DNA from 3 places in the Pseudomonas sp. C321 genome. Region 3 is predicted to be linked to each of the others. Evidence: predicted binding sites of a transcription regulator. Region 3 holds the regulator's gene; each other region holds the start of a gene.

Region 1 (8,100 bases), on a different contig from region 3:
CGATAGACATCGACAGCGAGTACGGTTCCTGCCCCGAAGAGCAGGCCGCCGACCAGATGCGCAGGCGCTGGCCGGGGCTGGCCTTGATCGATTCTGGCAGGACCTTGTTCTTGAGCACTTCAAAGGGATAGGTGTCACGAAACCACAGGGTTTCGTTGGTGGTCATGGCATCGACCACCATTGCCTTGAGCCCGCTGCGTGGCTGGCTCTGTATCCGCTGAACGAGTTCGCCGAGGGACTTGATCCCTTGCTGCTCCATCAGTTTATTGAGACGGCTTGATACCAGGTACTGCTTGTTTTCACCGAGCAATATGCCACAGGCTTTTTCCAGGAAGACCCGGAACTGTTCAAAATCCAAATTACCCGTAGACAATGGTACCGCCTCTTAAATCGTGTGACCGCCAGGGAAAAAGCCCCTAGCCGTGATCTGCTGCCTTGATCCGGTCGACTACCCGGGATGCCAGGTCATCAGGACGGAATTTGGCCAGGAAGTCATCGGCACCGACCTTCTTGACCATCGCCTGATTGAATACACCGGACAATGAAGTATGCAGGATGATATGTAATTTTTGCATGCGTGGATCGTTGCGTATCTCGGCCGTGAGGGTGTAACCGTCCATTTCCGGCATCTCGATGTCGGAAATCATCATCAAGAATTCTTCTTCCGGTTTCTTGCCTTCATCCACCAGTTTGCGCAGGTAATCCAGGGCCTGGCGGCCATCGTTGAGGGCCACCACTTCGACGCCAACGGTCTGCAGGCAACGGGAGACCTGCTTGCGCGCTACCGAGGAGTCATCCACCGTCAGCACCCGCAGGGAAATCGCCTTGTGCGCCGTCTCAGCGTCTACTACGCCCACCGAAATAGCTTCCGAAGTCGGCGCCACTTCCGCGAGGATTTTCTCCACGTCGATGATTTCCACCAACTGGTTGTCGACCCGCGTCACTGCCGTCAGGTAGTGATCGCGACCGGTGCCCTTGGGCGGCGGATGGATCTCTTCCCAGTTCATGTTGACGATGCGCTCCACCGAGCGCACCAGGAAACCCTGGGTCTTGGTGTTGTACTCGGTGATGATCACGAACGGACTCTCGCGATCCTGCAAGCCGGACGAGCCCGTAGCCATCGCCAAGTCAAGAATCGGAATGGTCGAGCCGCGAATGTTGGCCACGCCACACACCACAGGGCTGGACTTGGGCAATACGGTCAGCTTGGGACATTGCAGTACCTCCCGCACCTTGAAGACGTTGATGCCGTAAAGCTGTTTGCCATCCAAACGAAACAGCAGCAACTCAAGGCGATTCTGCCCTACCAGCTGCGTGCGCTGGTTCACTGAATCCATTACTCCCGCCATGCCCAGACTCCTACACTACAAAACCTACGGGTACGACGCGTACCCAACACTAAACGGCACGAGCTTTGCTTTTTTATTGGCCATGGACATCAAAACGACAGTTTCCCGACGCTTTCTCCCCCTGCCGTACTTTAAACAGTACCGCAGATTGCTCTGCGTCTTGCTAACGATGCTTGCCTTGGCTGCAGGCCAACAGGCCCGTGCCGACAACATCACCTTGCCTGATCTACTTATCGGCGTCACTCAAGGCTTTCTTGAGTTTACTGTAGAAGATTATCTGGCCACTACTCAGACACCAGGACGCTATGAAATCCAGGTCAACCAATTGGACCCACGCCTGCGCCTGCCCATGTGTGACAAGGAATTGACAGCCACCCTGGAAAGCCCCGCACAACCCATCGGCCGTGTGACCGTGCGCGTGCGCTGCGACGGCGCCTCGCCCTGGACAGTGTTCGTACCGGCTCAAGTCCGCCTGTTTCGCGAAGTGGTCGCCGTCACTCGCCCGCTGAAACGCACGGGCATTATCGGCTTTGAGGACGTTGCCCTACGCGAGCGGGACATCGGCCAGATCAGTCAGGGATACCTTACTTCCGTGGATCAAGCGATCGGGCAGAAACTTACCCGACCAATGGTCACAGATCAGGTCATCACCCTGGCTCACATGGAACAGGCGGAAGTCATACGCAAGGGTGATCAAGTGGTGATTTCCGCCAGCAGCGGCGGCCTGAATGTAAAAATGCCGGGAGAGGCTCTGTCCAATGGCGGCATGAGCGAACAGATTCGGGTCAAGAACCTCAACTCCAAGCGGGTGATCAGGGCGCGAGTGACTGCACCCGGCCAGGTCGAGGTAGCGTTATAGATCACTGGCGCGGGAGGCCAGCTTTTCCTACACTGTGCGCAAGACGTCATCACGTATAGGTTTATTGTCAATCGAGCCTAAAGTTTGTCCGGGTATGGCCGAAAACATGGCAAGCGTCCAAATACCCAGAGGTTTTCATGATGGTCATTGATTTTAGTCGATTAAATAACGCCCCCTCACAGCTCGTCAGCACCCGCGCCAACGGTGCCAAAGACAGCGTTGAGGCCGGCAAGTCCCAGCCACTGCCCGTCAAGGCAGACCAGGCCGGCGCCAGCCAGAGCGGGGAATCGGTACATTTGAGCAATGAGGCTCAACAGTTGCAAAAGGTCACTGATTCGCTGCGCGATCAACCGGTTGTCAATAAAGCCCGTGTGGCCGAATTGAAACAGGCGATTGCCGATGGCAGCTACAAAGTCGACAGCAACCGTGTAGCCAGCAAACTGCTTAACTTCGAAGCCGAGCGCTAGGCAAAGGCCTGCGCCAGGCTTTTGGACGCTTAAAACCCAAGGCCAGCCATGCACGACGAAAATTTACTGCAACTGATCATTGAAGACCTGGCTCCAGCGCAGCATCTGCTTGGACTGCTTCAGGAAGAGTCGATCGCCCTGCACGGCCGAGACATGCGCCTGCTGGAAGATATTCTGGCGCGCAAGCAATCGCTGATCATCCTGCTGGAACAGCATGGCAAGAAACGCAGCCAGATTCTTGTCAGCCTGGGACTGCCTGCCGATCACGACGGCCTGGAGCAACTGGCGAGCCACTCGTCGGTAGGCGACCAGTTACGGACCCAGAGCCAGGAGCTCAACCAGCTGCTGATCACTTGCCAGGAAGCCAACACGCTCAACGGCCAGTCGATCCAGCTTCAGCAAGCCACTACCGCCAACCAGCTGCGCATCCTTCACGGCGGAGAACCTCCGACGCTCTATAACGCCCAGGGCTCCACCTCGCGACTGGTCAAGCCCAGCACCATCAGCCAAGCCTGACGCCGGTTTACTGCGCGCCCTATCAAGGCGCGTAACATACTGGCAAAATGCCGGTTCTTGCGTGTAGTCGTATTTTGTCTGGAGATGGAAGAACCGTGTTCAACGCCCTCAACGCGGAAGATGCTCCGCAGCCACCCAAGGTCCTCACTACGCCTCTGGAAATTGCCGGCACCTTGCGGTTGCTGCAAGAGAGCCACGATCCTCTGATCATTACCTTCCATGAGCGCAACCAGCGCTTTCAAAGCTATCTGGTGGAAGTCGACCGGGACAGCAAGACGCTGAGCCTGGACGAAATGATCCCACGGGAAGGCGAACGCTACCTTGAGAATGGCGAAGCCTTCCGTATCGAAGGCTTCCACGACGGCGTGCGGGTGGCCTGGGAGAGTAACGGCAGCCTGACCATCAGCGAAAAGGACGGCCACCGCATCTATCGGGGCGGCATGCCTGACGAGGTGGTTTACCATCAGCGGCGCAACGCCTTTCGCGCAGCACTGAAATTGGCGCAACTGGTCAATGTCGACATGGGCGGAGAGAAACTCAAGTCGCCCATTGGCGGCAAACTACTGGATATTTCCGCCACTGGTTGCAAGCTGCGCTTTGACGGTGATATCTCCCAGCGCCTGCAACTGGGCCAGGTCTACGATCGCTTTATTGCCGCCCTGCCCTTCGGCAACATGAGCACCGCCGTAGAACTGCGTTACCTGCACTTCGAAGAAAGGATCGACACCACCTTTGCAGGCGTGCGTTTTCACAATATGAGCGGGTTGGTGCAGCGCCAGGTTGAACGCTTTGTCTACCAGCTGCAGCGCGAGGCGCGGCGGTTTGACAAGGATGATGATCTTTAAGCGGTAACAATCTGCATAAAAAACGGGCAGCCTCTCATGGGACTGCCCGTTTTTTTGTTTCAGGGGCGCGCCCTGCTCAGGTCGTGGGGATGATCATCCGGGTCCGGATGCTCTGGCGGCTCTGGAGGCTCTGGAGGCTCTTCTGCAGGCGCCTGCTCCACCGAATCAGGATCGGCTTCAGACTCTGGGTCCGGCTCGGGAACCGGCGTCTGCATCTGATCCTGAACCACCTGTTCATCCACCCGTGGGTCAAGGGCGGCCACCAGCGGCGAGCTGGACATGCTGTCAGGTACCGCCACGTGATGCAGCGGTGCATCGTCCACCTGGTGCAGATTGGTCACGGCTTTGGGACGGATGCGCCAAACCAGGATCACCGCGCATAAACTGAAAAATGCATAGAGCATCTGGCTACCAAACAGCTTCATCAGCACACCGGCCAGCAGCGGCCCGATACTGGCGCCGACGCCGTAAGTCACCAGCAGCATGGCTGTCAGCGATACGCGGCGATCCCCCTCAACGTGGTCATTGGAAAACGCCACCGCCAACGGGTAAAGACAGAACTGCACCAGGGAGCAGAAGAACCCGACCACAAACAGCACTTCCAACGGCACCTGGGTCATGATCGCCAACGGCAGCGCCGTCACCGCAAGGCACAAGGCGAAGCAGCGGATCAACAGTGCCCGGTCATACCGATCCGAGAGCCAGCCCAAAGGCCACTGCACCACCAGCCCGGCGAAAATGCAGCTACCCATGAACAGACCGACCTGTTCGGTGCTCAGCCCTTGCTGAGAGGCGTAAAGCGGCGCCAGACCGTAGAACGAACCAACAATCAACCCGGCGCCCAGCACGGTACTGAGGGACTGCGGTACTCGCTTGATAAAAAAGCGCGGCTCCATCGGCGCCGGATGCAACGGTGCCGGGTGAATACGTCGAGTCATCGCCACCGGCACCAGGCACAGGGCAAAGCACAGCGCAACCAGCATCAGCAGCTCAAGGCCCAACTGCGGATGCATGACCAGAATAAGCTGGCCCAATACCAGGCCCAGATAAGAAGCGATCATGTAGCCACTGAAGACCAAGCCCCGCTGCTTGGCGTCCGCCTGCTCGTTGAGCCAGCTCTCGATGACCATGTACTGGCACATCATGCCGAGGCCGACGATTATCCGCAGTACGATCCAGGCCGACAGCCAGTCGATCAAACCATGGCCCAGCACCGCCGCACCGACGATACCGGCGCAGGTGGCATAGGCGCGAATATGGCCGACTCGGGCTATCAAGCGGTGACCGATCTTGCCACCCAACACCAGACCAAAGTAGTTGGCAGCCATCAACGCACCGACCCACAGGCTGTCGACATTATCGGCTGCCAGGCGCAAAGCCAGGTACGTACTGAGCAGACCGGAACCGATCAGCATCATCAAAGAGGCGAAATAAAGGGCTCGAAAAGATTTCCAGATTTGGCGCATCGGCGTTCCGAGCGGCTCCTTGCAGTGGGTGTCAGGCTATCAGCATGATAGTCCGGCGGCGTCAGGTCCGGACAGCCAAAACGCGCTGTACCAGGGGATTATTTTCATCAAGCCAATTGGCTACCTCTCAGACGCTCGACGACGGCATACAAGGTACAAGGCTGTGACAAAAACTCGCGCCCCAACCGCTCACTCCCCTGTGAACCTCAAACTCCGGCAAGGTTCGCAATACAATCAAAAAGACCTGCCCCCCCAGACGCATCCCATCCTCTGCGGCCAACGCCAGCCCACAAAAAAGCCCCGCCAGAGTGTTCTGAACAGGGCTTTTGCGTATCGCGGCTCTTTTAAAGGAGCACAACTCTAATGTGGTGTCCCAGGGCCGGTTCGAACGGCCAACCTTCCCCTTAGGAGGGGGATGCTCTATCCAATTGAGCTACTGGGACAAATGACAACCATCGGGCCGAAGGCACAGCGGCGGACGGCGTGCATGTTAACGGCCAAGGTGCGTTTTGTCATGTCGTCCGTAGGCTTTTTGAGTGTAGGCCGAGCCTTGCAATGCCTAGTCGTGTTTTGGGCAACAAACAAGGGCTCTCCATGACTGTCGTGCAAAATGCACTACCCCAAAATGCCATCATTGCAAATTGCAACAAGCCGGCCTGCCGATCAGTCTTTAAGACTTTGATTTAAAAAGGATTTAATCAAAAAATAGACTGGCACGACACCTGCAATCCTTTATCCTACAAATTCAGTCTGGCCACGCCACCTGCGGAGAATATGCCCATGAACAGCACGCCTCTACTAGTAGCCCTCAATGCTGTGGCATTGGCCACGCTGGTGATGTTCCATTTTCAATCCGCTACCGGTGATGATGTGGCACAAGCCAGCCAAGCTGTTCCCCATCATTTGCAACACCAACAGCGTCCACAGCTGGCGGTCATGACGGCCGATGCGCAATCGCCGATTCAACTGACCCAAGGCAACCAAGCCGCACACTCTTCTGAACACTGGGTTTTCTGAACCAAACACAGGAGTATTCAATGACCAAGTTTGCGTGGATCTTCCTGACCCCGGCAGCCTGTTTGTGCTCCGAGCCCGGCTGTCCTGCCGCCCTACCTTACGTCGCCCTACCCTAGTAAATCGGCAGTTTGCCACTAGTCTTAAAGTTAAGGGCAAAAGGCCACACCACTATAGGATGTGCGCCCAAAAACCCTTTTCGCACTGGGTTTGCGGGTAGAACACTCGCATGGATGCCTTGCAGAAAAGTTTTCCAACCAGTCCGCAAATTTGAAAATGAGTGCTGGCATAAAGCCTGTAGCCAGTTCAATATTTGTCACAGAATTGACGCCAAGGAACTGGCAAGTTTGAGGCATGATGCGGCCTCTTTGCAATTCAGGTTGAACATTTGGCTGCAGACCTTGTCCTAACACACATCTTGCGGCCAATTCCAAAAACCGCTCCCCTGAACTAACCGGTTAAATATATGCGCCCATTGAAACAGGCAATTTATTCCAGCCGTACGGCTGACAAGTTCGTCGTACGTCTGCCAGACGGAATGCGGGAACGCATTGCCGAGGTGGCTCGCAACCATCACCGCAGCATGAACTCCGAAATCATCGCGCGCCTGGAACAGAGCCTTATTCAGGAAGGTGCGTTGGGTGAAGCGTTGAGCATGCGCCTGGACAGCCCTGAGCTGTCACTGCACGAACGCGAACTGCTGCAGCGTTTTCGTCAGCTCTCCCACCGCCAGCAAAACGCTCTTGTCTCACTTATTGCTCATGATGTTGAGGCAGCCGCCGAAGCCAACTGATTGGCGACTGAAAGCCGAAGCCAGCTGCATGCTGGCTTTTTTTTGCCTGTAATTTGGTTAAAGGCCCGGCGGTATCTGCCTCGGGAGAAGGCAATCAGAGTAGGAAGATGGTCGCCAGCCCCAGGAAGATGAAAAAGCCACCACTGTCAGTCATGGCTGTGATCATCACACTGGCGCCCATGGCAGGGTCGCGACCAAGGCGCACCAAGGTCATAGGGATCAATACTCCCATCAGCGCAGCCAATAGCAGGTTAAGGGTCATGGCGGCGGTCATCACTACCCCCAGGGACCAACTGCCATAGAGCAAGTAAGCCACCACGCCAATCACGCCACCCCACACCAGACCATTGATCAGGCCCACTGCCAGCTCCTTGCGCATCAGCCGCGAGGTGTTGCCAGTGCTCACCTGATCCAGGGCCATGGCCCGCACGATCATTGTGATGGTCTGGTTACCGGAGTTACCACCAATCCCGGCCACGATAGGCATAAGAGCCGCCAGCGCCACCAGCTTCTCGATGGAGCCTTCAAACAGGCCGATCACCCGAGAGGCAATAAACGCGGTAATCAGGTTGACGGCCAACCAGGCCCAACGGTTACGCAGAGATTTCCAGACTGACGCAAAGATATCTTCCTCTTCACGCAGACCCGCCATGTTGAGGACTTCGTTTTCACTCTCTTCACGAATCAGGTCGACCATCTCATCGATGGTCAAGCGGCCGATCAGCTTGCCTTTCTTGTCGACCACCGGGGCCGAGATCAAGTCATAACGCTCGAATGCCTGGGCGGCGTCG
Region 2 (8,100 bases), on a different contig from region 3:
TTTGTCGCGGGTAAGTCCGAGGTCTTCGAGGATCTGCGGCATGTCGCGGCGGATGCGCAGGTTGCGCGTCTTGTCCATGCCAGCGGTCCATTCGAAGTTCACCGCGCCGGGGATGTGCCCGGCCTTGGCGGCGAGGACTTTCTCCCCCGAATACTCCAGCGGGCCACGGGCATCCCAGATGCCCAGGTCGGCGGCACCCAGGCGACTTTGCAAATATTCGCGGGTGGCGGTGGGCTCGTCGTGCAGCGTCAGGCTGGCCGGGCCGCCGGCACTGGCCGGCACGTTGGTGGAAACAGGCTGTTTTTCATCCAGCCACGCCAGCAGGCCGCCATCGAGGTAGTGATACTTATTGTGGCCGATAACATCGAGCAGCCAGATAAAACGCCCGGCCCAGCCGCCGCCTTCGTCGTCATAGACCACGTAGGTGGCGCCCGGCGTGTGGCCCAGTTCACCGAACAGCGTTTCCAGGGCGGCCTTGGCTGGCAGCAAGCCTGGAGCAGGCGGCTGGCCCAGTTGGGTGCGCTTGGGGTCGACGAATCGTGCGCCGGGGATATGCCCGGTGGCGTAGCGTTCGGCGCTGGTGAGGTCCACCAGAATCAGGTTTTCTGCGTCGAGGCGACCGAGCAGGTCGCTGGGCTCGATCACCAGCGGCAAGCCAGAGAAGTCAGGCATGTGAGGTCTCCTGGGCACAAGTTTGGGGCTGTAAAGGAGGGCGATTGTAGCGCAAGCATCAACCGCTGCGGTTGGTAAAGCTGTGCAGGGCCTTCTCGATGCATTGAGCGGTTTTGCCGAAGGCTTGTACGGTGGTTTCCGAGAACGGTCCGCCGCCCTGGTCGGCAATCATCAGCATCGCCACCCGTCCATTGCAACTCAGGGAGCGCAACAGCAGGTGCTCGCCGATAAACAGGCGGCGCAACGAGGCGGGTAGCAGTGCCGAGAACTGTACATGGTTGTCGGGTGTCAGGCGCACCTGGGCGGACTTCTCCAGCAAGCGCTGCAGCAGTGTGCTTTGCGAGACGTCCAGGCTCATGTGGGCAGCGTCCTTGGGCAGGCCGTCGACCTGATGCACGCGCAAGGTGCTCAAGGTCCGGTCGGCCATCAACAGCATGACCCGTTGCATGCCGCTGGCCACCAGGGCCTCCTTGGCGCAGGTGGTCAGGTGCATGGCGTTGGCAAAACGATTCGGCTCCACCAGCAATTCGCTGCAGTGTTTGCGCCAAACAGCCAGGGCTTCGGCGGTCGGCGGCGGTGCCGGCAGCAGGCCGCGATGGACCCGTTGCACGTTCCACGGCCAGATCAGCGCAAGTGCCGGGTGCCAAAGATCGGCCGCTAATGTATTGCGGGCGCTGATCACTGCTTGTTGGTGAGCCTGCTGCTGCACCTCGCCCAAGGGTTGTTGCAGGTACAGCGCGGTCAAGTATTGCCAGCGCTGGGTGTGCGGGCAATTCCAGGACTCTTGCGCTGCCAGGGCCATGCCGTTGGCCAGCAGCACGGTGTTGGCCGGCTGGTTCAGCCAGCGCCGCAGCGCCGGATCGTCATCGAGCTGTTGCTGTTGACGCAGCGGCTCTTCATTGCGGGCGATGCGTAGCGCCTTGATCAGTAGGCGCCGTTCATTCTGCAACAAGTGATAGCCCTGGGAGACCCAGATTGGCAGGCGCCAGGCCTCGGTCAGCCCCAGGCACAAATCCAGCAGGCGAACGCCGAACAACTCCTGCTCGACCTTGCGTGCCGATTGGCCTTTGTGGATCACTCGTAGTTCCCACTCTTCCAGCAGCTTGGGATAGGCAATCGCCATTGGCCACAGCGGCGAAAGAAACAACAGGCTGCCCCAATGGATGTCTTGCCATAGCCGTGCCAGGCGACTGGCAAACAGGCCGCTGGCTTGTTGTGAGGCGTGCTGGCTGACCAGTTGCAGTTGGCGCAGCGCCACGGGGATTTCATTGAGGGGGGCTGAAGGCAGGCGGGCGAGCAGTTCTTCGGTGCGTTTTAAACCGAGGCGGTTGAGCGCCACCTCAAGGTTTTCCGCAGGCTCTGCAAGGCTGCCGTGAGCATGGTTGTTGGCTTCGCGCATCACGCTGAGCACCAGCGCGGGGCTGTTTTGCATCAGTTCTGCAATATCTCGCAACGATCGGCGGTTGTCGCCGATGGCTTTGCATACGGCGTCATGGCTGGCTTGCGGGACGGGCAGCAGAACCTCATCCAGGCGCTTTATCCAGCCAGCAATAGTGTTGGGTCTTGAGGTTGGGACTGTCGTTTCATTTGCCATGATTGGGGCGCGATCATCACTTGCGGTCAACACGCCCAGAGCGGGCCGAACTGGCTTTTCACCTTAACGGGCTATAGTCTGGCGCAGTTTTGCCGATAAGTAGAAGAAGAGTTTTTAGATCTTCTGAATATGTCCATGAACCCGACGGCGCAAGTACTCACCCCCTATGGCTAAAATTATCGGCATCATCGTCGTCATCGCGAGCGTGCTCGGCGGATACGTCCTGTCCCACGGTAAAATTGCGGCGCTGATCCAGCCTTTTGAAGTGTTGATCATCGGTGGTGCGGCGTTTGGTGCATTCCTGCAGGCCAACCCTGGCTACATGACCATGCACGTGATCAAGAAGTCGTTGGGCATGTTCAGCTCGCGCTTCTCCCACACTTTCTACCTGGAAGTGCTGGGCCTGGTCTACGAGATCCTCAATAAGAGCCGCCGCGAAGGCATGATGGCCATTGAAGGCGACATCGAGGACGCGGCAGCGAGCCCGATTTTCGCCAAGTACCCGGCCGTGCTCAAGGATGAGCGCATGACCGCCTACATCTGCGATTACCTGCGCATCATGTCCTCCGGCAACATGGCCCCTCATGAGCTGGAAGGCCTGTTCGACATGGAGTTGTTCAGCTTGAAGGAAGAGCTTGAGCACCCATCCCATGCGGTGACTGGCATTGCCGACGGCATGCCCGGTTTCGGTATTGTGGCAGCGGTACTCGGGATCGTGGTGACCATGGCTTCCCTCGGCGAGGGCGACCAGGCAGCCATCGGCATGCACGTAGGTGCGGCCCTGGTCGGTACCTTCTTCGGTATTCTTGCCGCCTACGGTTTCTTTGGTCCGCTGGCCACCTCCCTGGCCCATGACGCCAAGGAAGAGATCAACCTTTACGAGGCAATCAAGGCTTGCCTGGTAGCTTCGGCCTCCGGCATGCCGCCGTCACTGGCAGTGGAATTCGGCCGCAAAGTGCTCTATCCCAAGCACCGTCCGAGCTTTGCCGAGTTGGAACAAGCGGTTCGCGGTCGCTAAGTCATGGAAAACAACCAGCCGATCATCATCAAGCGCGTCAAGCGCTTCGCTGCCGGGCACCACGGCGGCGCCTGGAAAATCGCCTTCGCCGACTTTGCCACGGCAATGATGGCGTTCTTTCTGGTGCTGTGGCTGATGTCCACCGCCACGCCGGAACAGAAGATCGCCATCGCCGGTTACTTCAAGGACCCCATCGGGTTTTCCGAGAGTGGCACACCTTTTGTGATCGATCTGGGTGGCTCGCCGCAACTGGCGCCCGAGCGCACGATCAACCCGGAAGTGAAGACCGAATCGCCCCAGGAAAATATTCCCATCGAGCGTGAAACCGTCGAAAGTATGGCTGACCAGGTCGAGCAGGAACGCCTGGAATTGCTCCTGCAAGAACTGCAGAACAAGGTCGACGAGAACCCGCAACTGCAAAAATTCAAGGACCAGATCCTGTTCCAGATCACTCCGGATGGCTTGCGCATCCAAATCATGGACGCCGCGAATCGGCCGATGTTCGACTCTGGCAGTGCGCGTTTGAAGCCGTATTTCGAAGATATTCTGCTGGCGATGGCCGACACCATCAAAGCGGTGCCGAACAAGATCAGCGTCAGTGGTCATACCGATGCCAAGCCTTATTCGGGCCTGGGTGATTTTGGTAACTGGGAGTTGTCAGCCAACCGTGCCAACGCTGCACGTCGTGCCTTGATCGCGGGTAGCTACCCGGACGCGCAAGTGGCACGGGTAGTGGGTTTTGCTTCCTCGGCACTGTTTGATACCAAGGACCCGTTCAACCCGGTCAACCGCCGAATCGATATCGTCGTGCTGACCAAAAAGGCCCAGCGTGCGATTGAAGGTGAGCAAGGCACGCCTCAACCGCCGGTGCCGACTCAAGGTGAGGGTGCGCCAGGGGAAGTGCCGGTGGACCCGAATGCACTGCCACCAGAACAGCAGCCATTACCGGCCCATGAGTTGCGGCAGAAGCTGAACCTGTTTGATGACGGTGGGGTGAAAGACCCGACTCAGCCGGCTACGGGGTCATAAGCAGGGCAACATTGTGGTGAGGGGGCAGGCCCCTCACCACAATGTTGCATCGACCAGTCAGTAACTGGTTTCGGGCAAGCTGGCGATGATCGAGCGATAGCTGTTCATTCGCTGCTGTTGCACGCGACCGTCTTCCAGGGCCTTGAGCAGAGCGCAGCCCGGCTCGCGGTCGTGCTTGCAGTCGCGAAAGCGGCAGGTGCCGATCAAGTCGTTGAACTCGATAAAACCCGCTTCGACATCGGCGCGGCTGACGTGGCCCAGGCCGAATTCACGAATCCCTGGGGAGTCAATCAGCTCACCGCCACCTGGGAAGTGGAACAACCGCGCGGTGGTGGTGGTGTGAGTGCCCTGGCCGGACAGCTCCGACAGTGGACCGACACGGGTTTCGACTTCCGGCAGCAGGCTGTTGACCAGCGACGACTTGCCGACGCCCGACTGGCCGACGAACACACTGATGCGCCCGTCCAACTGCTCCTGGAGCAACTCCATGCCGTTGCCGTGATGGGCCGAGACTTCCAACACCGGGTAACCCAGGGTGCGGTAGACTGCCAGCAACGCATTGAGCGCCGGGGCGTTCTGCTCGTCGATCAGGTCGAATTTGTTCAGCAGCAGCAACGGCCGAATGCCCGCATGTTCGGCGGCTACCAGGTAGCGGTCGATCAGGTTGGCATGGGGCTCGGGCAGTGGCGCGAAGACGATGACGATCATGTCGACGTTGGCCGCTACCGGCTTGAGCTGGCCACGGCTGTCCGGACGGCGCAGTTCGGTGGTGCGCGGCAGTTGCGCCACGATCACACCGATGCCCTGGTTGCCGGCACGCCAGACCACTTGGTCGCCGGTCACCAGCGCCGGCAGGTTGGCGCGCAAGTGGCAACGGAACACATTGCCAGCTTGTTCGCCTTCCTGGGCCTCGACCTCGACCTGCACACCGAAGTGCGCGATCACCAGGCCCGTTTGCTCGGGGCCAAGGTCGCCACCCTCAAGCGCTTCTACTGCGGAGGATTCACGTTTGGCGGCGCGGGCAGCGCGTTCACCCTGAATCTTTTCGATGCGCCAGTTTTGGCGACGGTTGAGCTGGCGTTTGGCCATTGGTGTTCCGTGTCGATAATGCAAAGGTTAGGTAAAACGGTCGCGAGTCTAGCATGCCTCGCCTGCTAAACTGCGCAGCTACGCCAAGGTGCCAAGGAACCAAGACATGCAAAACCCACAGAACCTGATTTGGATCGATCTGGAAATGACCGGTCTGAACCCTGACACCGACGTCATCATTGAGATGGCGACCATCGTCACCGACAGCAACCTCAACACCTTGGCTGAAGGCCCGGTGATCGCCATCCACCACAGCGACGAAGTCCTCGCCACAATGGATGAGTGGAACACCCGCACCCACGGCGGCACGGGCCTGACCCAGCGAGTGCGCGAGAGCCGTATCAGCATGGCCGAGGCTGAAGCGCAAACCATCACCTTCCTGGAAAAATGGGTGCCCAAGGGCAAGTCGCCGATCTGCGGTAATAGCATTTGCCAGGACCGACGTTTTCTTTATACCCACATGAAGGCGCTGGAAAGCTACTTTCACTACCGCAACCTGGATGTGTCGACCTTGAAAGAGCTGGCGGCGCGCTGGGCGCCGGAGGTGAAGGACAGTTTCCACAAAGGCAGCACCCACCTGGCGCTGGATGATATTCGCGAGTCGATTGCCGAGCTGCAGCATTACCGCAAGCATTTCATCAAGTTCTAAGGCGCCACAAAGAGCCCGTATGCTTGTATCTTCGGGCGCCCCCTTTTGGTGCCATCACCAAGTGATTAGACTGCGCGTCTCTTTGCAAGGATCGCCCTCATGCTGCTGATGCTCTACCTCATCGCCATCACCGCCGAAGCCATGACCGGCGCGTTGTCTGCCGGTCGGCGTGGTATGGATTGGTTTGGCGTGGTGTTGATCGCCTGCGTGACGGCGCTCGGTGGTGGTTCGGTGCGCGACGTGTTGCTTGGCCATTACCCGCTGACCTGGGTCAAACACCCGGAGTACCTGGTGCTGACCTCTGGCGCGGCCCTGGTGACGATCTTCATTGCCCCGCTGATGCGCCACCTGCGCTCGCTGTTCCTGGCGCTGGATGCCGTGGGGCTGGTGGCGTTCACCCTGATCGGCTGCATGACCGCCCTGGAAATGGGCCACGGCATGTTGGTGGCGTCGGTCAGCGGCGTGATCACTGGTGTATTCGGCGGCATCCTGCGGGATATCTTCTGCAACGACATCCCGCTGATCTTCCGTCGCGAGCTGTATGCCAGTGTGTCGTTTCTCGCCGCCTGGTGCTACATGCTGTGCATCTACCTACAACTGCCCAGCGAGCAAGCGATCCTGCTCACCCTGTTCAGTGGCTTTCTATTGCGCTTGCTGGCGATCCGTTTTCGCTGGGAAATGCCCAAGTTCGTCTACAACGACGAACATTGACGCTCGGCATGTTGCTTCAGCGCCCACTCCACATGTTCGCGCACCAGTTCCGAAGGGTATTCCCGGCGCGCCTTCAAGGCTTCCAGCACCGGAATGCTTGAAGGCGCGTTGCCCAGGCCCACGGCCAGATTGCGCAGCCAGCGCTCATAACCGGCGCGGCGCAGGGGTGAACCTTCGGTGTTGCTGAGAAATTTATCCTCATCCCACATAAAGAGTTCGGCCAGTTCTGCGTTATCCAGGTTGTGCCGAGGCTTGAAATCGCCTTCGGCTGTGGATCGTGCGAAACGATTCCACGGACAAACGATCTGACAGTCATCGCAGCCAAATACCCGGTTGCCGATCAAGGGGCGCAGGTCTTCGGGGATCGCGCTTTTCAGTTCGATGGTCAGGTAGGAAATACAGCGCCGGGCGTCCAGCACGTATGGCCCGACGAAGGCATTGGTAGGGCAGATGTCCAGGCAGGCGGTGCAGCGACCGCAGTGTTCGGTGGCGTGGGGTGGGTCGATCGGCAATGGCAGGTCGACAAACAGTTCGCTCAAGAAGAAGTAACTGCCGGCCTTGCGATTGAGCACCAAGGTGTTTTTGCCGATCCAGCCCAGCCCGGCTTGTTCAGCAATGGCTTTTTCCAGCACCGGGGCGCTGTCGACAAAGGCGCGAAAGCCGAACGGGCCGATCTGCGCCTGAATCCTGTCCGCCAGTTGCTGGACGCGTTTGCGGATCAGCTTGTGGTAGTCGCGGCCCAGGGCGTAGCGGGAGACATAGGCTTTTTCAGGTTGGGCCAGTAGATGCGCCATGTGGGTGTCGCCGGGCAGGTAATCCATGCGCAGGGACACCACGCGCAAGGTGCCGGGCACTAGCTCTTCGGGGTGGGAGCGCTTGCTGCCATGGGCGCCCATGTAGTCCATCTCGCCGTGGTAGCCAGCGTCGAGCCAGCGTTGCAGGTGCTGCTCTGCCTCGGCCAGGTCCAGGCCGCTGATGCCAACTTGTTGAAAGCCAAGCTCCTGGCCCCAGTCTTTGATCGATTGGGCGAGGGCGGGCAGATCGGAAGTAATAGCAGGCATGAACAAGAGAAACCGCAGGTTAGATGCGTATAATTCTGCCAGACATCGGAGCTTGAAGACGCATGCCTCAGACAAAACACCCAATAACCGACGTTCAGCACCTGTTGCCCGGCCAATTGCCGCAACTGCCTGCTCGCTCCCCGGATGCCCATAAAGGCCAGTTTGGCCATGTATTGCTGATGGGTGGCGACCGTGGTTTTGGCGGCGCCGCACTGCTCAGCGCCGAAAGCGCCCTGCGCAGCGGTGCTGGCATGGTGTCCCTGGCGACCCGCAGCGA
Region 3 (8,100 bases):
GAAGGGTCGCCCAGGTTGCCCATCACATGGATCAGGCCCATGACCGCACCGATGATGCCAATGGTCGGCGCGTAGCCGCCCATACTTTCAAAGACTTTGGCAGCATTGATGTCGCGGCTTTCCTGGGTGCAGAAGTCCACTTCCAGGATGCTGCGAATGGCTTCCGGCTCGGCGCCATCCACCAGCAATTGCAGGCCTTTGCGCGCGTAGTTGTCGGGCTCGGCATCTGCCACGCCCTCAAGGCCCAGCAGGCCTTCCTTGCGCGCCGTGAGGCTCCAGTTGACCACCCGGTCGATGCCGCCTGGCAAATCCACACGCGGCGGAAAAATAATCCATATCAGGATCTGCATGGCGCGCTTGAACGAACTCAGGGGCGACTGCAACAACGCCGCCCCCACGGTACCGCCTATCACGATCAACGCCGCCGGGCCGTTGGCCAGGGCGCCGAGATGGCCGCCTTCCAGGTAGTTGCCGCCGATGATGGCGACAAATGCGAGGATGATGCCCAACAGGCTCAACACATCCATCAGAGACAGGCCTCCACCAGGTGCTTGCCGATGTCGTCCAGGCTGTAGACGGCGTCTGCCAGGTCAGCCTTGACGATGGCCATGGGCATGCCATAGATCACGCAGCTGGCTTCATCCTGGGCCCAGATCGCACTGCCGCCCTGTTTGAGCAGGCGCGCACCTTCGCGACCGTCGGCGCCCATGCCGGTGAGCACCACCGCCAGAACTTTGTCGCCGTAGGACTTGGCGGCGGAACCGAAGGTAATATCCACGCAGGGCTTGTAGTTCAGGCGCTCGTCACCGGGCAGGATTTTGATCGCGCCACGGCCGTCGATCATCATTTGCTTGCCGCCTGGGGCCAGCAGGGCCAGGCCAGGGCGCAGGATGTCGCCATCCTCGGCTTCCTTGACGCTGATGCGGCACAGCTTGTCCAGACGCTCAGCGAAAGCCTTGGTGAACGCGGCAGGCATGTGCTGGATCAGCACGATAGGTGCCGGGAAGTTCGCCGGCAGTTGAGTCAACACCCGTTGCAGGGCTACCGGACCGCCGGTGGACGTACCGATGGCAACCAACTTATAAGCCTTGCGCTTGGGGGCCGGCGAATGGGGGCTGGGTGCCGCTGCACGAGCCGGCGCCACAGCAGCGCGCGCAACCGGTGCAGGTGCCGCGCGACCGAACGTGCTCGGCGCCACGGGAGGTGCTGCCACCGGGGCAGGCGCCGCAGCCCTGAAACTGCTGCGATTACTGCGCGAGATGCTGTGCACCTTCTCGCAGAGCATCTGCTTGACCTTCTCGGGGTTACGCGAGATGTCTTCGAAATTCTTCGGCAGGAAGTCCACGGCGCCAGCGTCCAGCGCATCGAGGGTCACTCGCGCGCCTTCGTGGGTCAGCGAGGAGAACATCAACACCGGGGTCGGGCAGCGCTGCATGATGTGCCGCACAGCGGTGATGCCATCCATCATCGGCATCTCGTAGTCCATGGTGATCACGTCCGGCTTCAACGCCAGAGCCTGATCGATCGCCTCTTTGCCGTTGGTGGCCGTTCCGACCACCTGGATATTGGAATCCGCTGAAAGAATTTCCGAGACGCGGCGGCGGAAGAAACCCGAATCATCCACCACCAGAACCTTGACTACCATAACCACTCCGTTAGGCGGGGCGAGGGACAACCGCCCCGCCCAGCCAGAATCAAATACGCCGTGCGGCGTAACGCTTGAGCATGCTCGGAACATCGAGAATCAGTGCGATCCGACCGTCACCGGTAATGGTCGCACCCGACATGCCCGGGGTTCCCTGCAGCATTTTGCCCAAAGGCTTGATGACCACTTCTTCCTGGCCTACCAGTTGATCGACGACAAAGCCGATACGCTGGGTGCCCACGGAGAGAATCACCACATGGCCTTCGCGCTGCTCTTCATGTTTGGCCGAGGCCACCAGCCAGCGCTTGAGGTAGAACAGTGGCAACGCCTTGTCGCGCACGATCACCACTTCCTGGCCGTCCACCACGTTGGTGCGCGACAGGTCGAGGTGGAAGATTTCGTTGACGTTGACCAGCGGGAAAGCGAAGGCCTGGTTGCCCAGCATCACCATCAGGGTAGGCATGATCGCCAGGGTCAACGGCACCTTGATGACGATCTTCGAGCCCTGGCCCTTGGTCGAGTAGATATTGATCGAGCCATTGAGCTGGCTGATCTTGGTTTTCACCACGTCCATGCCCACGCCACGGCCGGACACGTCGGAAATCTCGGTCTTGGTCGAGAAACCCGGTGCGAAAATCAGGTTGTAGCACTCGGTGTCCGTCAGGCGGTCGGCGGCGTCCTTGTCCATCACGCCGCGCTTGACCGCGATGCCCCGCAGAATGTTCGGGTCCATGCCTTTGCCGTCATCAGAGATGGACAGCAGGATATGGTCGCCTTCCTGTTCCGCCGCCAGAATCACCTTGCCGCCACGGGTCTTGCCCGTTGCTTCACGTTCTTCCGGGGTTTCGATGCCGTGGTCAACTGCGTTGCGCACCAAGTGGACCAGCGGGTCGGCCAGGGCCTCGACAAGGTTTTTGTCGAGGTCGGTTTCTTCGCCCACCAGTTCCAGGTTGATCTCTTTCTTCAACTGCCGAGCCAAGTCGCGAACCAGGCGCGGGAAGCGGCCGAAGACTTTCTTGATCGGCTGCATCCGGGTCTTCATGACGGCGGTTTGCAGGTCAGCGGTGACCACGTCGAGGTTCGATACAGCCTTTTGCATGGCTTCATCGCCGCTGTTAAGCCCCAGGCGCACCAGACGGTTACGCACCAGCACCAGCTCGCCGACCATGTTCATGATGTCGTCCAGCCGTGCGGTATCAACCCGTACGGTGGTTTCGGCTTCACTGACGGGTTGCTTGTCCGGGGTGGGGGCAGCAGGTGCTCGCGCTGGGGCCGGGGCAGGCACAGGTTTCGCAGCCACTGGCGCAGCGGCCTTGGCGGCAACCGGAGCCGGTGTGGCAACAGCGGCCGTGGCCGTGGCAGCAGCGGCAGGTGCGACGTCGGAGAACTTGCCCTTGCCATGCAGGTCATCGAGCAGGGATTCGAACTCGTGATCAGAGATCAGGCCATCGGCAGCGGGTGCGGCTGGCGCAGCAGCCGCAGCGACTGCCGGCAGCGCTTCAGCGGCAAACGAGCCCTTGCCATGCAACTGATCCAGCAATGCTTCGAATTCGTCGTCGGTGATTTCATTGCTGGCAGGTGCAGCCGCTTTCACTGGAGCGGGCGTCGCCGCCACGGCGTCGGGGGCAAACTGGCCCTTGCCATGCAACTGGTCGAGCAACGACTCGAACTCGTCGTCGGTAATGTCTTCGGTAGTCGGCACCATTGTTGGTGTCGCGGCTACCGGAGCCTCAGCCTGGGCCTTGACGGCATTGAGCGAGTCCAGCAGTTGTTCAAATTCGCTGTCAGTGACATCACCCTCAGGCTCGGCCACAGGTTCAGCCACCGGTGCAGGTGCAGGTGCATTGGCAGCCGGTTCTGCCAGGCGCGCCAGAGCGGCCAGCAGTTGCGGGGTGGCGGCAGTGATCGGTGCACGTTCGCGCACTTCACTGAACATGCCGTTGACCGCGTCCAATGCTTCCAGAATCACGTCCATCAATTCCGAGTCGACGTGCCGCTCACCCTTGCGCAGGATGTCGAACACGTTCTCGGCGATGTGACAGCACTCCACCAGCTCATGGAGCTGGAGGAAGCCGGCGCCCCCTTTTACAGTGTGAAAACCGCGAAAAATTGCATTGAGCAGGTTCGCATCATCCGGTCGGCTTTCCAGCTCAACCAGTTGCTCGGACAGTTGCTCCAAAATTTCGCCGGCCTCTACAAGAAAATCCTGAAGGATTTCTTCATCGGCGCCGAAGCTCATGTACGTGTGCTCCTAAAATCCAAGACTGGACAGCAAATCGTCTACGTCATCTTGCCCTGACATAACGTCTTCACGTTTATCGGCATGAATCTGCGGACCTTCACCCTTGGCGAGGTGTTTTTGTGGATCTTTTTCCGAGAGGATCGCTTCGCGGTCATGTTCAATACCGGCAAAACGATCCACCTGCCCGGCCATAAGCACCAGTTTGAGCAAATTGCTTTCCACTTCAGTGACCAGTTGGGTCACTCGTTTGATCACCTGGCCGGTGAGGTCCTGGTAATCCTGGGCCAGCAGAATGTCGTTGAGGTTGCTGGAAACCGTGCGGTTTTCCTGCTCACTGCGCGACAGAAACCCTTCGACCCGACGCGCCAGCTCACGAAATTCTTCGGCGCCCACTTCCCGGCGCATGAAACGGCCCCAGTCGGTGCCCAGCGCCTTGGCTTCATTGGACATGCCGTTGACCAGAGGCGTGGCGTTTTCCACCAGATCCATGGTGCGGTTCGCCGCCGCCTCAGTCAGCCTGACCACATAGGACAGGCGTTCGGTGGCATCGGTGATTTGCGAGATTTCTTCGGCCTGGGGCATGTGCGGGTCAATCTGAAAATTGACGATTGCACTGTGCAACTCACGGGTGAGTTTGCCCACTTCCTGATACAGGCCGCGATCACGGGTCTGGTTAAGCTCATGGATCAACTGCACCGCATCGCCGAACCGGCCTTTTTCAAGGCTTTCGACCAACTGGTGAGCATGTTTTTTCAGGGTCGATTCGAAATCGGCCTGCGATGATTCGTTATGCTCCATAGCTCCCCCGTGGCGACATCAATGGTTGATGCGTTCGAAGATTTTTTCGATCTTCTCTTTCAAGGCCAATGCGGTGAATGGCTTGACCACGTAGCCGTTGACCCCGGCCTGGGCGGCTTCGATGATCTGTTCACGCTTGGCTTCGGCGGTCACCATCAGCACGGGAAGGCTGCGCAGTTTTTCATCAGCGCGCACATGACGCAGCAAATCGATACCGGTCATGCCCGGCATGTTCCAGTCGGTTACCAGAAAGTCGATGCTCCCGCTGTTGAGGATCGGAATCGCTGTAATGCCGTCATCCGCCTCGACCGTGTTAGTGAACCCAAGGTCACGCAACAGGTTTTTTATGATCCGCCGCATCGTTGAGAAGTCATCAACGATGAGGATTTTCATGTTCTTGTCCAATTCGACCTCCAAGCAGTCTTAAACGCGTCCAGCACCTGGCGCGCCATTTCAATCAACAGGCGTTACACAAAAAGGACTGCTGGGGTACACCATGGGCTAACCCGCCCACACCAAGAGCATGGACGGTGTCGTTCGCAGTGTCCCCACACTGCCTGTCAGCGCGCTCGCCACTCTCCCAAACGCCCCCGCAAGCGGGCCGCGCACTGGCTGTGTAACTGGCTGACCCGCGATTCGCTGACCCCCAGGACCTCACCGATTTCCTTGAGGTTCAGCTCTTCGTCGTAGTACAGCGCCAACACTAGTCGCTCACGCTCCGGCAAATTGGCAATCGCGTCCGCCAGTGCGCCCTGGAAGCGTTCATCTTCCAGATCGCGCGACGGTTCAAGATGAGCACTCGCGCCGTCCTCATGCAGCCCTTCATGTTCGCCGTCCTGCAACAGGTCGTCGAAACTGAACAAGCGACTGCCCAAGGTATCGTTCAAAATCCCGTAGTAATCGTCGAGACTCAATTGGAGTTCGGCCGCAACTTCGTGATCTTTAGCGTCACGACCGGTTTTTGCTTCAATTGAGCGAATTGCGTCACTTACCATGCGGGTATTGCGGTGGACCGAACGCGGCGCCCAATCACCTTTACGCACTTCGTCGAGCATCGCGCCACGGATACGGATACCCGCATACGTCTCGAAACTCGCACCCTTGCTCGCGTCATATTTGGTCGACACTTCGAGCAAGCCGATCATGCCTGCCTGGATCAGGTCTTCGACCTGGACGCTGGCGGGCAAGCGTGCCAGCAAGTGGTAGGCAATGCGCTTGACCAAGGGCGCATAGCGCTCAATCAATTCGCCTTGGCTATCACGAGCCGAACTTTTGTAAAGGTTATAGCCGCTGGCTGTCATAACACCGGTCCTGCGCTCGTCTGATGCACCAATCGCTCGACGAAAAACTCCAGATGCCCCCGGGGATTGGCGGGCAACGGCCAAGTATCGACCTTCTGAGCAATAGCCTTGAACGCCAGTGCGCACTTCGAACGAGGGAATGCTTCATAGACTGCACGCTGCTTTTGCACAGCCTTGCGCACACACTCGTCATAGGGAACTGCGCCAACATATTGTAAGGCGACATCGAGGAAGCGATCCGTGACCTTGGTCAACTTGGCGAACAGGTTGCGTCCTTCCTGCGGGCTTTGGGCCATATTGGCCAGCACGCGAAAGCGGTTCATGCCGTAGTCGCGGTTAAGCAGTTTGATCAGGGCGTAGGCGTCGGTGATCGAGGTGGGCTCGTCGCAGACCACCAGCAACACTTCTTGCGCTGCGCGCACAAAGCTGACCACGGACTCACCAATCCCGGCGGCGGTGTCGATCACCAGCACGTCGAGGTTGTCGCCAATATCGCTGAAGGCCTGAATCAGGCCCGCATGCTGCGCCGGGCTCAGATGCACCATACTCTGGGTGCCAGAGGCAGCCGGCACGATGCGAACCCCGCCGGGGCCCTGCAACAGCACGTCGCGCAGCTCACAGCGGCCTTCGATGACATCGGCCAATGTATGTTTGGGCGTCAGTCCCAGCAGAACGTCAACGTTCGCCAGTCCCAGGTCGGCATCCAGCAGCATGACGCGGCGGCCAAGCTCTGCCAGGGCCAGGGACAAATTCACTGACACGTTAGTTTTCCCGACGCCACCTTTGCCGCCGGTCACCGCGATCACCTGTACGGGATGCATGCTGCCCATTTTATTTCTTTACCTTGTCTTGCTTAGACGCAGGCTACATGAGGTGGTCGCGCGAACTACTGGCAGACCATCGATGTAGGTACTTTTTTGCACTGTCGTTTTAAAATTGAAGGCCATGTTGCCCTCAGCCGACCCGTTTGGCCGGACTGTGGTAGAGATCCGCGAACATGTCAGCCATCGCTTCCTCACTGGGTTCTTCCTGCATTTGCACGCTGACAGCACGGCTGACCAACTGATGACGGCGCGGCAGATGTAAATCATCCGGAATCCGCGGCCCGTCGGTCAGGTAGGCGACCGGTAATTCATGACTAATTGCCAAACTCAGCACCTCGCCCAGACTCGCCGTTTCGTCGAGTTTAGTCAGGATGCAGCCCGCCAGCCCACAACGCTTGTAACTGTGATACGCAGCGGTGAGAACCTGTTTTTGGCTGGTTGTTGCAAGCACCAGATAATTTTTTGACTTGATCCCGCGCCCAGCCAGGCTTTCCAGCTGCATGCGCAGGGCCGGATCGCTGGCTTGCAGGCCAGCGGTGTCGATCAACACCACACGTTTGCGCAGCAGCGGATCGAGGGCGTTGGCCAGCGACTGGCCTGGATCGACATGGGTCACCGGCACGTTGAGGATGCGGCCCAGGGTCTTGAGCTGTTCCTGGGCGCCAATGCGGTAGCTGTCCATGCTCACCAGCGCGATGTTCTGCGCGCCGTACTTGAGCACGTATCGGGCTGCCAGCTTGGCCAGGGTGGTGGTCTTGCCCATGCCGGCAGGGCCGACCATGGCAATCACGCCACCCTCTTCCAGGGGTTCGATTTCCGGGGTAGCAATCATCCGCGCCAGATGGGCCAGCAACATGCGCCAAGCCTGGCGAGGCTCTTCAATTTCGGTGGTCAGCGCCAACAGATCGCGGGACAACGGGCCGGACAGGCCGATGCGTTGCAGGCGGCGCCAGAGGTTGGCCTGTTGCGGTTTGCTGCCCTGCAATTGGTTCCACGCCAACGAGCCAAGCTGCACTTCCAGCAGCTCACGCAGGCCGTTGAGTTCAAAACGCATCGAGTCGAACACACGCTGATCGACCGGGGCGGCCTGTGCGGGCGCCGCAGGACGTGGTGGCTCGACAAAGGTCGGCTCCACCAGCGGCTCGGAGGCAGTCAGCGGCAGGCCGGCGAACAACTGGCGATTGGTGGTGGCGTCGCTGTCGCCGCGCATGCTCAATTCGGCCTGGGCCGAGACAATGCGCGAGGCAGTCTTGCGCAGCTCGTCTTCCAGTTCCATGTTCGGTACGCGCG

What was found. The regulator FliA, encoded in region 3, starts transcription of late flagellar genes. The targets are predictions, from matches to a motif close to CTAAAGTTTNNNNNNNNNNNGCCGNTAA.
Region 1: a site for FliA is predicted at 2,286-2,313, ahead of flgM (flagellar biosynthesis anti-sigma factor FlgM). Genes of this name have one in related genera too.
Region 2: a site for FliA is predicted at 2,338-2,365, ahead of motA (flagellar motor stator protein MotA). Genes of this name have one in related genera too.

Annotation. Positions count from the first base shown of each region.
Region 1 covers NZ_JBUZRB010000003.1:629,630-637,729, reverse strand. Annotated here, with positions in the region: gene cheR (protein-glutamate O-methyltransferase CheR) at 1-373, opposite strand, end outside; gene ACZRJ6_RS12595 (chemotaxis protein CheV) at 417-1,349, opposite strand; gene flgA (flagellar basal body P-ring formation chaperone FlgA) at 1,432-2,208, shown strand; gene flgM (flagellar biosynthesis anti-sigma factor FlgM) at 2,349-2,675, shown strand; gene ACZRJ6_RS12580 (flagella synthesis protein FlgN) at 2,724-3,191, shown strand; gene ACZRJ6_RS12575 (flagellar brake protein) at 3,287-4,036, shown strand; gene ACZRJ6_RS12570 (MFS transporter) at 4,096-5,502, opposite strand; tRNA gene ACZRJ6_RS12565 (tRNA-Arg) at 5,869-5,945, opposite strand; gene ACZRJ6_RS12560 (hypothetical protein) at 6,283-6,519, shown strand; gene ACZRJ6_RS12555 (Arc family DNA-binding protein) at 6,983-7,309, shown strand; gene mgtE (magnesium transporter) at 7,404-8,100, opposite strand, start outside.
Region 2 covers NZ_JBUZRB010000006.1:222,933-231,032, forward strand. Annotated here, with positions in the region: gene rhdA (thiosulfate sulfurtransferase) at 1-672, opposite strand, end outside; gene ACZRJ6_RS19175 (HDOD domain-containing protein) at 731-2,266, opposite strand; gene motA (flagellar motor stator protein MotA) at 2,433-3,284, shown strand; gene motB (flagellar motor protein MotB) at 3,288-4,313, shown strand; gene rsgA (small ribosomal subunit biogenesis GTPase RsgA) at 4,371-5,402, opposite strand; gene orn (oligoribonuclease) at 5,509-6,051, shown strand; gene ACZRJ6_RS19200 (trimeric intracellular cation channel family protein) at 6,151-6,762, shown strand; gene queG (tRNA epoxyqueuosine(34) reductase QueG) at 6,744-7,823, opposite strand; gene ACZRJ6_RS19210 (NAD(P)H-hydrate dehydratase) at 7,886-8,100, shown strand, end outside.
Region 3 covers NZ_JBUZRB010000007.1:242,684-250,783, forward strand. Annotated here, with positions in the region: gene ACZRJ6_RS21215 (flagellar motor protein) at 1-527, opposite strand, end outside; gene ACZRJ6_RS21220 (protein-glutamate methylesterase/protein-glutamine glutaminase) at 527-1,645, opposite strand; gene ACZRJ6_RS21225 (chemotaxis protein CheA) at 1,695-3,884, opposite strand; gene ACZRJ6_RS21230 (protein phosphatase CheZ) at 3,897-4,685, opposite strand; gene ACZRJ6_RS21235 (chemotaxis response regulator CheY) at 4,704-5,078, opposite strand; gene fliA (RNA polymerase sigma factor FliA) at 5,246-5,986, opposite strand; gene fleN (flagellar synthesis regulator FleN) at 5,983-6,816, opposite strand; gene flhF (flagellar biosynthesis protein FlhF) at 6,941-8,100, opposite strand, start outside.